2 regions of the Arthrobacter sp. YC-RL1 genome follow, and region 1 is predicted to be linked to the other one. Evidence: riboswitches for the same ligand, from Rfam matches in the RefSeq annotation. Region 1 holds a riboswitch; the other holds the start of a gene.
The links. A riboswitch is a leader RNA that binds a small molecule or an ion and turns the genes downstream of it on or off. The one in region 1 is predicted to bind S-adenosylmethionine.
Positions count from the first base shown of each region.

Region 1 (7,381 bases):
GACAGCCGCACGTAATCTTCGCTGCCGCGGTTCTCGGAGACCTTGTAGACCTCGGCCTGCGCCTCGTTGACGATGGCATCCACCTCGCCGTCGGGCGAGTAGCCCATCTGGACGATACGGGTTCCGGCGTCCACCAGGCGGCGCAGCACGGCGCGTTCGCGCACGATTTCCGCGTAGTAGCCGGCGTTCGCGGCGGTCGGCACCTGCTGGATCAGATTGTGCAGGTAGGCGGCTCCGCCGACGCGAGCGATCTCGTTGCGCTTGGTCAGCAGGTCGGCCACGGTCACGGCATCCGCGGGCTCGCCGCGGCCGTACAGGTCGATGACCGCCTCGTAGATTGTTTCATGGGCGGGACGGTAGAAGTCGGTGCCGCGAAGGACTTCGACGACATCGGCAATGGCGTCCTTGGAGAGCATCATGCCGCCAAGAACCGACATCTCGGCTTCGATATCCTGCGGCGGCTTGCGCCCCGCATCCGATGCTCGCTCTTCGTAGATCGGCTCTGCGCTCATTACAGACACTTCCATCCCCTATGTAACCGCCGGGAAACCACTTTTGCCATGTCGGCAACTGTCCATCGTGTCAGCACCAACCGACAGTTGGGCCCGGAGCCCTTGTGGATAGTCTTTCCCAGTGCCAACACTAGGTGGGTTATTAACAGAGGTAAACCCTGATATCCACAGAATATGTGGATAACCTACAACCTCCTGTGGATTCCCCTGTTCACTACGTGGGGATAATCCTGTGGATTACCCCACTTAAATGCCAGACATTAGAACTTGACTTGGGTATTTATGTTTTCACAGCTGTGGATAGAGAGTTAATTTTTTCCACTGCACACAGGCTCCGAAAGCGTTATCAACAGCCAAAATCCCGGAATCAAGGTGTTTTTCACAAGTTATCAACCCCAATCAACAGGCTATCCACAAAGCTGTGGATAGTGCTGTGGATAGCAGCTCCGTCATAATCGCGTGATGAGCGGTGGAAGCCCGCAGGTCGGCGAACTCCAGTCCATGGATACCGGGCATCCGGGCCCGAAGCTGCGCGGTTTGGAATTAAAAACGCTGCGGCGCGAAGGATGATTCTTCGCGCCGCAGCGTCTGGTGATGTCAGTTAAACGAGTTCGGGCACTGGCAGTGAGTGAAATCGCGAATCGTGGAAGATCTGCGGGGAATGGTTGGAGAAGTCATGACCGTGGACCTCCAGGAAGATCACCCAATGGTCGCCGGCTTCCACTTCGTTGTAGATCGAGGTCTCCAGCCAGAGGGTGGATTCCTGGATGAACAGTGCGGCTTGCTCAGTCTCATGGGTATCTACGCCGGCAAAGCGGTCGCCGTGCTTTGAGGCGATCTGCCCGCAAATCCCGTCGTTGCGCTCGCTGAGCACCGAGACGCCGATACGCTCCGCGGCACGCAGCTTGGGCCAGGTGTTGGAGGTTTTCTGCACCGCGAACATGACCAGGGCTGGCTCCAGCGATACTCCGACGGTAAAGGACGACGCGACGAGGCCGGTTTTCTCCCCGTCGATGACGGCGCAGAGTGCGGCGACGCCTGATGGGTGCTGCGCGAAAACCTTGCGCAGGGTCAGCGGGTCAAGATCCTGATTCAAAGACATGGCTCGATTCCTTCGGGTCGTGCCCAACGAGCGGGAACGTCCGGCAACAGCCCGTGGAGTTCACTTCTGCGCGCTGCCAGATGTTTGCACACTCGATGTGCGGTACTTGTGCCACGCGTTCTTGCGTGGGACCGAATCCTCACCTGGAGCACCCCACTACCGTTGAGAGGGTTGCCGGCCAGCAAGCCAGGGCTTATAGCTGACGCTCTTGATTCTGGTTAAAACCATATTGCTCGTTACGCCGCACGGTCAAACATTTCACTTCTCAAATCGCAATATTCAAGAAATTGTTCGACTCCTTCGGTAATTTCCGTGTTTCGATCATCCTTTTATTCGGAAGTTTCAGTCATTTTGCACGCATCTCCAGCCAACTTGTGCGGTTTGATTTCAAAGAATGCAGCGGGCCAAGGCAATCAAGCCGCTGGCTTCGTACATCTGCCATGCCGAGGGCAGGCGTCGCCCAAGCCCCCACAGACTTGCAGAACCCGACTCCCCGGACACCCCCGGGCGGTCCACAGCGATTCTTCCGCCAGAAGTACCGCCGCGCTGGCGGCCAGCCCGCCCGTCACGAAATGACGTTTCGAACGAACTTCACCGGTTCCGCGCCGGCATTCACGTAGGAATAGGACTGCGAACTGGGGTAGGTTGCATGTTCCCCCGCGTTCAGGTCCAGGACCGTCGAGGCGAACTCAATGAGCAGCTTGCCGTGAACTACCAAGATCATTTCCGACCAGCCTTGGGGATCGGGCTGGGCGTCATATCGTTCGCCGGGCGCAAGCACCCACGTCCACAATTGCACCTCTTCGCTGGCGGGGGCCGACCCCAGCAGCATCGCCCGACTCTGCGGACTACTCCCCTTCCACGCCAGTTCATTGATTTCGGAACGGGCCGCAGTAGGCGCGGTCACCAGATCAACGAAGCGAATTCCCAGCGCTTCCGCCAATTGGTCGAGTCCCGCCAGGCTGATATTCGCCTCGCCGGCTTCGAGGTTGATGATCGTGCGTCGGCTGACCCCCGAGCGCTGCGCAAGAATTGCCTGGCTCAGTCCCGCGCGTTTTCGGAAGTCGCGGAGATTGGATCCAACGTTGCGGAGAACCGGAGAGTCACTGGAATCTTGCATGTGCACTATTCTGCACTATATGATGTGCAGAATGGTGCATATTTCTGCCATACGGGAAAATTTTTCACTCAGCAGGCAAGAAGCCGCCCTCCTTGCCATCACGTCCGTTTGGGGCGGAACTTTCCTGCTGATTCACTTGGCCATGCGCCACAGCGGACCGATGTTCTTTGTCGGCGTCCGATTTGTCATCGCAGGCTTGGTCGCCGCGGCCATTTTCTCGAAGTCGCTCCGCAGGATCACCGGCAGGGAGTTATGGGCCGGAACGGCCATCGGCGTGATGATCTTCCTGGGTTATGGGCTGCAGACCCAAGGGCTTCAAACCATCAATAGCAGCACTTCGGCGTTCCTGACAGCGCTGTACGTGCCGATGGTTCCGCTGTTGCAATGGCTGGTCTTTCGCCAGCGCCCCCACACGATGGTTTTGCTCGGGGCGGGTCTCGCCTTTGTCGGACTACTGCTGCTGGCTGGACCGGGTGCCGTCACCCTGGGCTTGGGCCCTGGAGAGATCGCAACCTTGGCGAGCACCCTGCCTATGGCCGCAGAAATCCTGTTGATTGGCTTCTACGCCGGCAAGGTCAACCTGGGCAGGGTCACCGTCATCCAGCTGCTTGTTGCCGGCGGCCTCGGATTCTCCGCCATGCCGGCAGCCGGTGAATCCGTCCCCGAGTTCTCCTGGCTCTGGGCCGCCCCTGCCATTGGCCTGGGAGCCGCAAGTTTCCTGATCCAGGCGACCATGAACTGGGCGCAGAAGTCCGTCTCCCCCGCCCGGGCCACCATTATCTATGCCGGGGAACCGGTCTGGGCCGGAATCTTCGGCCGCATGGCCGGTGACCGGATGCCTGCCTTGGCCTTGCTCGGCGCGGCGGTCATCGTGGCCGGGACGTTGCTCAGCGAGATCCGACCGAGACCGGAGGACACGACACGGGATCAGGCTCAGGCTCCGAATCAGGACGCCCTGACCGAATAAGCCCGCAGACCTTTGGCACGCAGCCCTCGGCCCGCCCGGTCGCACCATCGAACCGGGCGGGCCGAGGACCCTCCAGACGCATCCCCGCGTCAGAGCCGGTGGAAGCTTTCGGCGAGCGCGTACACAGGAGTGTCCAACCCCTCGTAGCGTGCCTTGAGCTGCAGCCCCAGATACTTGGAGTAGTGCCGGGACTGGTGCAGGTTGCCGCCGTGGAACCACAGGTTCTTGACCCTGGTCGGCTTCCACATGTTGCGCAACTCCCCCTCCCACGGCCCGGGATCCTTGGTGGTGCCCGAGCCTAGGCCCCAGCATTTGCCCACTTCGTCGGCGACTTCCTGGGAGATCAGCTGCGCGGCCCAGCCGTTCATGGAGCCGTAGCCGGTCGCGTAGACCACCGCGTCGGCGGGCAGCTCGGTGCCGTCGGCCAGCACCACTGAATGTTCGGTTAGGTGCGAGACCTCGCCCTTGGCCAGCGCGATGGACCCGTCGGCCACCAGCTCCGAGGCGCCGATGTTGATGTAGTAGCCTGAGCCGCGGCGCAGGTACTTCAGGAACAGCCCCGAGTCGTCGTCGCCGAAGTCCAGGTCGAACCCGGCGTCGGTCAGCGACTGGTAGAACTGCGCGTCGTCCTCCCTGATCTGGGCGAAGGCGGGTTTGTGGAATTCGGGCAGCACCTTGTACGGGATCGAGGCGAAGATCAGGTCCGCGGTATCGGTATCGATCCCGTTGGCCAGCGCCTCCTCCGAGTACAGCGGCCCGAGCACGGTTTTCATCAGCGATTCGGAGCGCACGATGTGCGTGCTGGAACGCTGGACCATCACCGGCTTGGCGCCGTTGTGGACCAGGTCCGCGCAGATGTCGTGAGCGGAGTTGTTCGCGCCGATCACCACGACGTTCTTGCCACGGTAGGACTCGCCGCCCGGGTGGGTCGAGGAGTGGTTCTGCTCCCCGGCGAAGATCTCCTGGCCCGGGTACTGCGGAAGGTTCGGGATGCCTGACATGCCGGTGGCCATGACCAGGTGCGTAGGGCGCAGGGTCAGCGGCTGACCGTCGCGGAGAACCTGGACGATCCAGCCTTCGGACTCGGGGTCCTTGCGCGCGCTGACGGCCTCGGTCAGGGACCAGTAGTCCAGTTCCATGAGCTTGGTATAGCACTCCAGCCAGTCCCCCATCTTGTCCTTCGGCGTGAACACCGGCCAGTGGTCGGGGAACTCGATGTACGGCATATGGTCGTACCAGACCGGGTCGTGCAGGGCCAGGGAGTGGTAGCGCGAACGCCACTGGTCGCCGGGCTTGGGGTGCTTGTCGATGATCAGCGCGGGCACGCCCATGCGCTTGAGCCGTGCTCCCAGGCCGATGCCGCCTTGGCCGCCGCCGATGACCAGCACGTAGGGCTGCTCGGTGACGCCCAGGGACTGCTGCGCCTTCTTTCTCCGGTCAAGCCAGTTCTCCGAGACCATGGCCGCGCCGTGGTCCGCGCCCAGTGTGCGGCGCGGGCCGGAGGGTTCGGGGAAATCGCGCAGGCTCTGAGCGGTGGAAAGCATAGTCCAGCCCAGCGAGTCGCGCAGCCGGAACAGGCCCTTGCCCTGCATCGCGTTGTTCTCGAAGGTGTACCACGCCTCGATGATGCCGTCGGCTTCCGAAGCTCCGGTGACCTGCAGGTTGCGCGGCCAGGCGCCAGAGTCGATGCCCAGCAGCATGGATTGGATGCCGTCGCGCCCCTCGGCGGTGTGCAGATTCCAGGTCAGCGCGGTCAGATCGCGCCAATAGGATTCCTCGCCGAACAACTGCGCCGCGGCGGCGGAATCGTCGGCCTCCAGCGCCTGCTGCAACTTGGACAGCCATGCTTGCGCCTGGACTTCCGGGGAGTTCTCAGCCATCGTCATCACTTCATTTCTTCCTGGAACCATTGGGATGGTGCGGCGCCAGCTGTGCCGCGTGGAATCCAGAATATGAGGTGGATCACAATTCGAAAGGGTTGCAAAAGGTTGCAACCGCGCCGAAGGGCTCTCGTTCGCGACCATTGGCTTCATGGATGGCAAATCGTTGGTCTCGTTCAAGCGCAGAAAACCATGCAGCCAACGACGCAGCACCGACGGGTCGGGTACAGGGCACCCTAGATCCATCAAGCAGTTTCCTGCTCGTCGGCGGAGCGCGAACACCGCCCGCGGGGCCAGTGTTGCCCCGCGCAGTGACCGCGATGCTGCTCGTCGTTTGGCCGCACAATCATGACACCAGCAGTCGCGTGGCTCCTCCGGCCAAAACGATGGCCACGCCAAGGATTCAAGGACTTGGAAAAACCGGCAGTACTCGCGGATGCTGAATGCCCCGGGGCCGCCAGAGCCGGTCTCGGCTTACTTTCCACAGCCAACTGGCGCCCCTGGCCGGGCGCCAATCTGACTCCGGCGGATCCACGGTCTGCCCCAAGCAACGTGACGGCGCGCAGGAAACCGCAAGAGCGTGGATCAGGGCGCTCGCCCACGGGATTTCAGCCCTGGCTTCGCCGGAATGACCATCTCGCCCGGACGGAGTTTGATCATCGCAAATACGCCGCCAGCACTGATACCAGAAATCCAGGGCCCGAAGAGGGCGCAGGCACAGATCATGCAATCATCGCGGGCCACGGGGTGACGGTGATGGAGTCTGCCGAAAGACCCCTGCCGCGCTGCCAGCTGAGGCATTGAAAAATTCCGTGATAGCCGCGCTGGACACGGTCGGTGACGGGGTGCACAGATGGCAACTACGCCGCGTATATTCTCGCTTCGGCCTGCGTGGCATCGTCACGTCGCCACCGCCCAGTATTACAGGAAAGGACGGAGCCCTACGGGCAAGACGGCATAGGTGATTCACCAGGGCGTGGTATCTCATTTTATAAACTTAAGCGGTACCCTCAGAGAGAAACTCCACGATGATCACCGAGCGCCGAAAAGCGAAACACGGGGAACCTTTCCGCAACTTCACAGCGGACTTCGTGAACGACCACTTTCTCGGCAAGCTGCCGTCGGCGGAGGAACAAATGAATATCCCAGAACTTCACACCCCTGCTGCCCAGCGCATGCAAGAACTCTTCGGATGCCCCGAAGCCAGGAGGCATCTCACCTCATATGGATGGATGGAAGGCATGCCAGTAGTTTTCGCCCACGCCTGTGAACGTGTGGAAGACATCATGGGGCTAGTCTCCGTGCACGGGCGCGCTGTACTTCTGGTACGCATTGATGGCCAAAACAATGATCTGCAGTTATGGCACATCAGTGTGCCGAGTCCGATCTTCACGCGCGTGGAGCCGGTCTCTCCTGAGTCGACAATTCAAGACCTTTGCGTCAGACATCCCAAAAGCCGGCTCACTCCGTTCCGGGTGGCATTCTGGTCACACAGTGCTGCCATCCATGAAATTCCACTCCATCCCTATACCAATTGACATGACTTGCGGAAATTAATTTCGTCTTATCACAATTAGATTACGAAGAACGAAATCATTCCTAACCTGCGCGAATCCTGATAAGGGTTGCGCCGCGTAAGAATGGTAAAACCACACCCCTAATCCGTAAGCCTCTCATATTCTGAAGTATCTACTGACTAGGCGCTACGCGCGTCGATCAAACCAGGGACTCCTCCATTCTTAAAGCGGTATGGCCACGGAAGATCCTTGGCGCATTCACGAATGCTTATTAAGCGATAAA
Region 1 covers NZ_CP013297.1:191,252-198,632, reverse strand. Annotated here, with positions in the region: gene dnaB (replicative DNA helicase) at 1-512, opposite strand, end outside; gene ATC04_RS00925 (flavin reductase family protein) at 1,114-1,614, opposite strand; SAM riboswitch class IV at 1,712-1,828, opposite strand; gene ATC04_RS00920 (XRE family transcriptional regulator) at 2,180-2,734, opposite strand; gene ATC04_RS00915 (DMT family transporter) at 2,733-3,701, shown strand; gene ATC04_RS00910 (NAD(P)/FAD-dependent oxidoreductase) at 3,791-5,581, opposite strand; gene ATC04_RS00905 (hypothetical protein) at 6,610-7,119, shown strand.

Region 2 (7,381 bases), 600 kb from region 1:
CGGGCGCTGGCCGAGCAGCACGGTATCTCCCGCGCTTCGGTGCGCGACGCGATCCGCATCCTCGACGTGATGGGGATCGTGCGGACCTCTACCGGTTCGGGCCCGAACTCCGGCGCGGTGATCATTTCCGAGCCTTCGGCCGGGATCTCCCAGGCGCTGCGACTGCACGTGGCGGCCAAGGGGATCAATGTGCGTGAGATCGTGGAATCACGCATCCTGCTGGAAACCTGGGCCGCGCAGATGCACCCGCGGGACACCGTGTACGCGCAGCAGGTCCTGGACCGCACCGCCGTGCTGATCATGCGCATGGACGACCCGCAGCTTTCGCGCGACGAGTTCCACCGCATCGATGCGGAGTTCCACGTGCTGCTGGCTTCCACGGCAGGCAATGCGGTGGTCGAGTCCATGATGGAGTCGCTGCGCAACTCGATCAGCGACTACGTGGCCGCGTCGATCCCGGATGACGAGTCCTGGCAGCCGATCGTGCGCACGCTGCGCCGCCAGCACAAGGCGATCCACCACGCGTTCGCCACGGACCAGCGCGAGCGCGCGGCCCAGCTGCTCGAAGAACACATCAACTGGTTCTACTCGCAAACCCGATAGCAAGACCAAAGCCGAGGCCTTCGATCCAAGAATGGATTGAAGGCCTCGGCTTTTTGCGTCTGGATGTCACTGGGCAAGACTAGGAATCAGTCGGCCAATGGTTCCGACACCCAATGGGGATGCTCACCGAAGCTCAGTTCGCAGTTGCGGCAGGAATACCTCGGCACCGGAGGGTTCGGAATGGCGCAGCCGCCAACGACGTATTCCTCTTCATCGGGCGGGAAGGCCGGCATACCCCAGAAATATTCCTTCGGATTCCGGGCTCCGCAGCCCGGGCAGGCAACGAGCATTCTCTGGAGATGCTTGAGCGTGGGTGCGTGCATAAGCCGGTGGCAATCGGCGCATAGCAACGCTGCGTCATCAACATGGTCCTGGATGTCCCAATGCAGATCGACATGACGATCGCGGAAGAAGTGAACCGTACTCCTGCCCTTGATATTAGTCTGGCAGCCGTCGCAGTAGTCGGTTTCTGAATCATGTCGCTGCGCGAGGGCCAAGGCATGCACCGTGGCTGTAGCTTCCGACTCGCTATCGACCCTGCAGGCTCCCGCATCGAGGTACAACGGGCGCGGATTTTCAACGAGCCCGGTCAACGCTTTGAGAACGCGCTCCGCGAGCTGGGGATTGAGCGCCTGCGAGGAACGAGGCAGCCCGGAATCGCACAGCTGTTCGAGGTCCAGCAACGAAATCGGCTGGGCGAATGTTGCCTCACGGCGGACATCATAGGTTCGCCCTTCTAATGAATTCACAGTTTCCAATGCCATAACCAACGGCGGCGTCGTGGCAAGGACGGTAAGTACCATGGTGCCTGCCGAAATTTCTTCCCCGATATTCCAGACGCGTTGATCCATCCTGGACACATCGAGGTAGGCTGCGGCACCGATCGCGTCAGGCTCCCAGCAGAAGTACAACTTCTTTTCGGATCCCAGCGTGAAGGGCATCTCGGCACCGATTTCGTTGCGCTGGCGGTTCAGCAGCGCGTTTGGCGGGAAATGGGGCCTAGGCTGTTCCTCGAATGGCTCATGCTGGTGAATCATGTCGATTAGTTCCTGACGAGTCATATCCATGCAGGCCCAAGCCTGCTCGGGTGACGTCAACTGGCCGTAGCGGGAAATCAGTTGTGTGCGGTCGAAAGAGCGGTAGTCGGTCATTAGGTCAGGACCCCCGGTGCGATGAGCTAATTGTTGACTAGAATCTATCCGGTTCTTCCGACAAATTGGCGACCAACTACCAGATGATCAGCGGAAGCTTGCTGAATCCACTGCCGGGGAAGTGGGCGCGGACCGGCGGATCGTTCTCGATGGACACCAGCCGGTGGACGCGCAAGATCAGTTCTTCGATCAATACCCGCAGTTCCAGCCGTGCCAGGGGCGCACCGGGGCAGTTGTGGATCCCTGCCCCGTAAAGCGAGTTCAGGCTCGGATGCCGGTCGAGGAGGATGTCGTCGGGATCTCCGAAAGCGCTTTCGTCGCGGTTGGCCGACGCCCCCATGGTGCTCACACGTTTGCCGGCAGGAATACGTACCCTGGAAATCTCTACATCCTTTATAGCGACCAGCCGGTCGGAAACTAGCGGTGCAGGGGAGCACAGTATCCGTCGGTAACGGCATCGACCAGGCGTGAAGCAGACTCGCAGGGATGCCGAGTCTGGTCGAAATTGTGGTTAGTTCGCTTACTGTCCAATTGCTCAGCAGGCTGACCAGTTCCTTCATCGGTCATCTTGCGGTCGTAGACCCACTCATTCATCAGACAGGTGGTCAGATCCTTTGACGCGTTTCCCCAGCACAGCGCCAGTTCCTCAGCGGGATGTAGCCGCCGATCTCGATGGCGTTTTGCTTCATGGCCGTGCGGTTCTGCTCTCCGGTCGCAACACTGCCGAGACGCCTCGGGATCCTTGGGTCCCACTGGACAATTTTCGGCGCAGACATGGCAGCTTCTTCCGGTCCTTAGCCTTCGCAGTCAGCCTATGAGTGCCACGCCGTGGAAACAAGGCTCTGTGTAAAGCATGGCGTCGCCCGTGAAGCGGGCAACGCCATGCTGATCAGCTAGTTGTTGGAAACCAGCGAGATCTTTGTGCTCACCGGCACCGGATTGGCGAACAGATCCAGAACCGGGCAGTGGGCGTCGACTGCCTGGCGCAGTTCATCGTAGCGCTCCGCGGTTTCCGGGCCGGTGATCTGCACATCGAGATCCACCGAGGTGAAGCCGGGGCGGATCGACTTGTCGATGCCGAACAGGCCGCGTACATCTAAATTCCCGTTGGCCACGATCTTGACGTCGTCAACCTGAATGTTTAGACGCTCGGCGTACAGGCGGTAGACAACCACCTGGCAGGAAATCAGGGCACCGAGCGCATATTCGACAGGGCTTGCTGCCAGGTCATCGCCGCCCAGTGCCGCTGGCTCGTCCACGGTGAAGGTGTGCTTGCCGGAGACGATGTTGCTGGCCACCGAGCCAAAGCCCTCGCCCTGGACGGTGAAGGTCAGCTTGGCGCTGTCCGGGGCGGTGGAGATGCGTTCGCCCCAGCCGGTGCCAGCCTGCTGCAGGCGGACGGAGCGGTCTTCGGCAACGGAAAGGGTGGAAGCTGCGGTAGACATGAGGAATTGATCCCCTTTCTGGCGCAAGGGGCGCCATCGCTTACGAATCTGTCTTTCAGGTCCGTCGAATCATCACCTGGAGCACCCCGCACAATGACGCGAATAGGGTTGCCGTCCAACCAGCCAGGGCTTGTGTGGTTAGAACTCGTGATTCAGTAGTTACTTTTCTACCGGGTTTCTTCGTGGTTGGTAAATAGCTTTCTTCATGTTTCGTCACAGGAAGAACTGTCCATTGCGTCGATAGAATTGATCACGAACTCCGCGCAGTTACGGCGCGGCCTCCTACCCGAGAAGTTGTGAGCATGGAATACCAGCTGACCCCCGTCGCCGCTCAAACCCTGGTCACCGAAGGCGAGTACAGCCAAGGGTGGCTGATGGCCAATTCCGGGCAGGTGACCATTTCAGACCGTCGGCAGATGCCCGGTCGTTCGATCGTTTCCGGCTGGGTTCTCCGGGCCTTCGTCGTGGTCCAGCTTTCCATCGAGGGCACGAGCATCAGCTTCAGCAGCCGTTGCGATGCGCATCCGGAAGAATATTCCTGCGCGGATGTCGCAGCGTTGCTCGTGGAAGCAACCCAGATCGGCAGCGGCGGCTTCGCAGTTTCGGATGTAGTCAGGGCAGAAGACACCTGGAAAGCTCCGCAGGCTCCGCAATGGGAACGGACCCTGAAGCGGCTGCTTCCGCAGGTGCCTGCCGGTGCTGAGCACGAAAACGACCTTGAAGAGGAACCACTGGGACTGATCCTCAAAGTCATCCCCGCCACTCGATTTGGCCGGCCGACCTTGAACCTCAACGCGCGTCCGGCCCGCAGGGGAACCCGCAGCCCCTGGGTCCAGACCGGAGTATCTTGGCGTAAGCTGCCATTTGACGACAGGTTCGCCAAGGAGCAGCGCCGCGCCGCCAACGAATTGGTCATGCTCAACGAACGATCCCAGCATGACCAATATGGCCATGTCTGGGATGCGACCGACTGGATCATCCTGAACAACTTGCCCGGAAAAGACCTGCGCGAAGCCTTCGACCTGATCCATGAAACCGGAATTCACATTGTCAACGGCAACGCCAGCAACCGCAGCGAGGTGTCTTTTGCGGATCTTTCCGGTTCAGCCTTTCTCGACTTGCGGCGAAACGACAGCGGCCTGACCATTGAAGGCATTTTCCGCGGTCCGAACGGCGAAACGGATAACGTCTTGGCATTGGGCAACCCGCCGTCCATGATTGCCTTTGCCGACAAACCGCTGGACAAGGCGAAAAATCTTTCACTGGCACCGCTGGAAGACGCGGTAGGGCCGGAGCTGAGGGATCTCATCAGCGCCGGCGCAATGATGGTTCCGACCAAAGACATCGAGGACTTCGAAAGTGGGTACCTGAACTCCCTTCGGCAGGTGGCACCGGTGCGCAGCGAAGATGCCAGCTACAGGGTTCCCCAGCCGGCACGCCCGGTGCTCCAGCTTCAGCTGACTGAAACTGGAACTGGTTTGACCATGAGCTTTGCGTGGAAATATCCGCCCAAATCGCCACGCCAGAAGTCGGTTGAACGCGAGATCATCAGCTCGGTGAACGACAAGCTCGGCGGGGACCAACCACTGGGCCAGACGACCAAGAACGGTGTCTTCCCAGAACAAGAACTCTCCAAGAGCCAAGCCATTGAATTCGTCATGTACCTCCTTCCGTTGCTTGAGGAACACCCGGATATCCTCATCACCGGCCACGAGCAGTTGCCGAGCTATTCACTGAATTCCGAACCGGCCAAGGTGAGCATCGAAGCGGGGGAGAGCACCGGAGACTGGTTCGACCTGGCCGTCGAGGTGTCCATCAACGGGATGAAGGTGCCGTTCGCCGAATTGCTTTCCGCATTAACCATGGGGGACGAATACTTGGTCCTTGAGGACATGACGGTGATTCCGATTGACGGACCGGAATTCCACCAGCTGCGCCAGCTGGTCCAGGAAGCCGGGGAACTGGGCACCGTGTCCGGCAACAGCATCCGAATCCACCGCTTGAGCATCGACTGGTGGCAGGAATTGGTGGACTTGGGCATCATCGAAGCCCAGGAAAACCAGTGGCTCCAGACCATGTCTGAACTGACCAACGGCGAGCAGCTGGAGAAGATCGACCTCCCCGACTCGTTCACGGCGCAACTGCGACCGTACCAGGAGCAAGGCGCCGCCTGGCTGAACTTCCTGCGCACGCATTCGCTGGGCGGGGTGCTGGCGGACGACATGGGCTTGGGTAAGACCGTCCAGCTGCTGGCAGGCCTCGAACAGGCCCGCACCCAGAACCCGGAGCAGAAGTTCCTGGTGATCGCTCCGACCTCTGTGGTTGGCAACTGGGTTAACGAAGCGCATCGTTTCACCCCGCAGATGCGGGTCCAGTCCATCACCTCCACGGCGAAAAAGGCAGGGAAGAGCATTGTCGAGCAAATCGGCGATGCCCAACTGGTGGTCACCAGCTACGCCATTTTCCGGTTGTCATTCGAAGAATTCGAGGAGGCAGGGTTCTCCGTGCTGATTCTCGATGAGGCGCAGCAGCTGAAGAACCACACGTCCAAGGGATACAAGCAGGCGCGCCAGCTGCCGGTTCCGTGCAAGCTGGTGGTGACCGGTACCCCGATGGAGAATAACCTGATGGAGCTGTGGGCCCTGGTCTCGCTGGCTGCGCCCGGTCTGCTTGGCGGCCAGAAGGCATTCAAGGACAACTACCAGAAGCAGATTTCCGACGGCGACTCGGAACGGCTGGAACGGCTCAAGAAGCGGTTGCGCCCGTTTGTGCTGCGCCGTACCAAGGAACAGGTAGTTCCGGAGCTTCCCGCCAAGACCGAGCAAGTACTGGAAGTCGAGCTGGAACCGGCGCACCGCAAGGCCTATGACCGCCGTTTCCAGCGGGTGCGCCAGGAAGTGCTGGGACTGGTGGATGACGTGGATTCCAACCGGTTCAAGATCCTGCAGTCATTGACCCTGCTCCGGCAACTGGCGCTTGACCCTTCCCTGGTTGATGAGGGAAATGCTCCCAGCGCCAAGTTGGAGATGTTGCGCGAGCTCATGGCGGACGCAGTCGCCGAGGGGCACAAGATCTTGGTCTTCAGCCAGTTCACCAGCTTCTTGGGCAAGGCGAAAGACATTGCGGTGGAACTCGGAATCGACCACGGTTACCTGGACGGCGCGACCAGCGGTCCCAAGCGCAAGGACATGATTGACGGGTTCACCGACGGGCAATTCCCGGTCTTCTTCATATCGCTGAAGTCCGGCGGCTTCGGCATCAATCTGACCACCGCCGACTACTGCATCTTGCTGGATCCCTGGTGGAACCCGGCGGCCGAAGCGCAGGCCATCGACCGTGCGCACCGCATCGGCCAGACCAAGCCGGTGTACGTCTACAGGCTGGTTGCCAAGGACACCATCGAATCCAAGGTGCTGGCCCTGCAGGCAAAAAAGACAGCACTATTCAACGACGTACTGGGCGAGCAGACGGATGCGGCACAGTCCTCGGTGCTGAGCGCGGATGACTTCCTGGCTTTGATGCAGTAGGTCGTTTTGCTGCTGTACAGCGAAAGGCGGATTTCTGATCAAAAAATTTGATCAGAAATCCGCCTTTCGCGTGTTCAGGGTCCGGAGCGCCTACACGATGTCGTCAAAGGTCGAGTTGAGCCGGTGCATGAGAATGCCGAATTCTTCCAGATCGTCGTGGTTCCAGTCGCTGAGGTGGTTTCGTAATTGCTGGCGCAGCATGTCGCCACTGGAACTCCATTTCTCGCGGGCCTCATCGGTGGCGGAGACCAGCTGAGCCCGGCCGTCCCGCGGATCCGGAACCCGGGAGACCAGCCCGATGGACTGCAGGTGCTGCACTAACCGCGACACTGTGGCCTTGTCGAGGCGGAGCTTTTCGGCGAGCACACCCTGCTGCTGGGCGTCTTCGCGGATGACGACTGCGAGAAGCCGGTAACCCTGGTCCTGGAGTTCAGGATGGATGATTTTGGCGCGGCGAACCAGCATCTGGCGCGCACGAAACAACAGGGCGGTGAATTCGTCTTCCACCTTTTGCATCAGCTGTTCTTCTTGCATGTTTTCTATTCTAAGATTTTTTGCGGTTCCATGACGTGATTGGGCACAATTCGCTCAAAGAACTAATCGCGCGCCATTCGTAAATTGCATTCGGCCGATTCTGTTCTTTCGCCAATTGCCG
Region 2 covers NZ_CP013297.1:791,847-799,227, forward strand. Annotated here, with positions in the region: gene ATC04_RS03660 (GntR family transcriptional regulator) at 1-603, shown strand, start outside; gene ATC04_RS03665 (hypothetical protein) at 690-1,754, opposite strand; gene ATC04_RS19205 (cytochrome P450) at 1,831-2,238, opposite strand; gene ATC04_RS03675 (OsmC family protein) at 2,648-3,199, opposite strand; SAM riboswitch class IV at 3,231-3,352, opposite strand; gene ATC04_RS03680 (DEAD/DEAH box helicase) at 3,502-6,726, shown strand; gene ATC04_RS03685 (MarR family winged helix-turn-helix transcriptional regulator) at 6,817-7,260, opposite strand.
Region 2: another riboswitch for S-adenosylmethionine. It lies ahead of ATC04_RS03675 (OsmC family protein); the one in region 1 lies ahead of ATC04_RS00925 (flavin reductase family protein).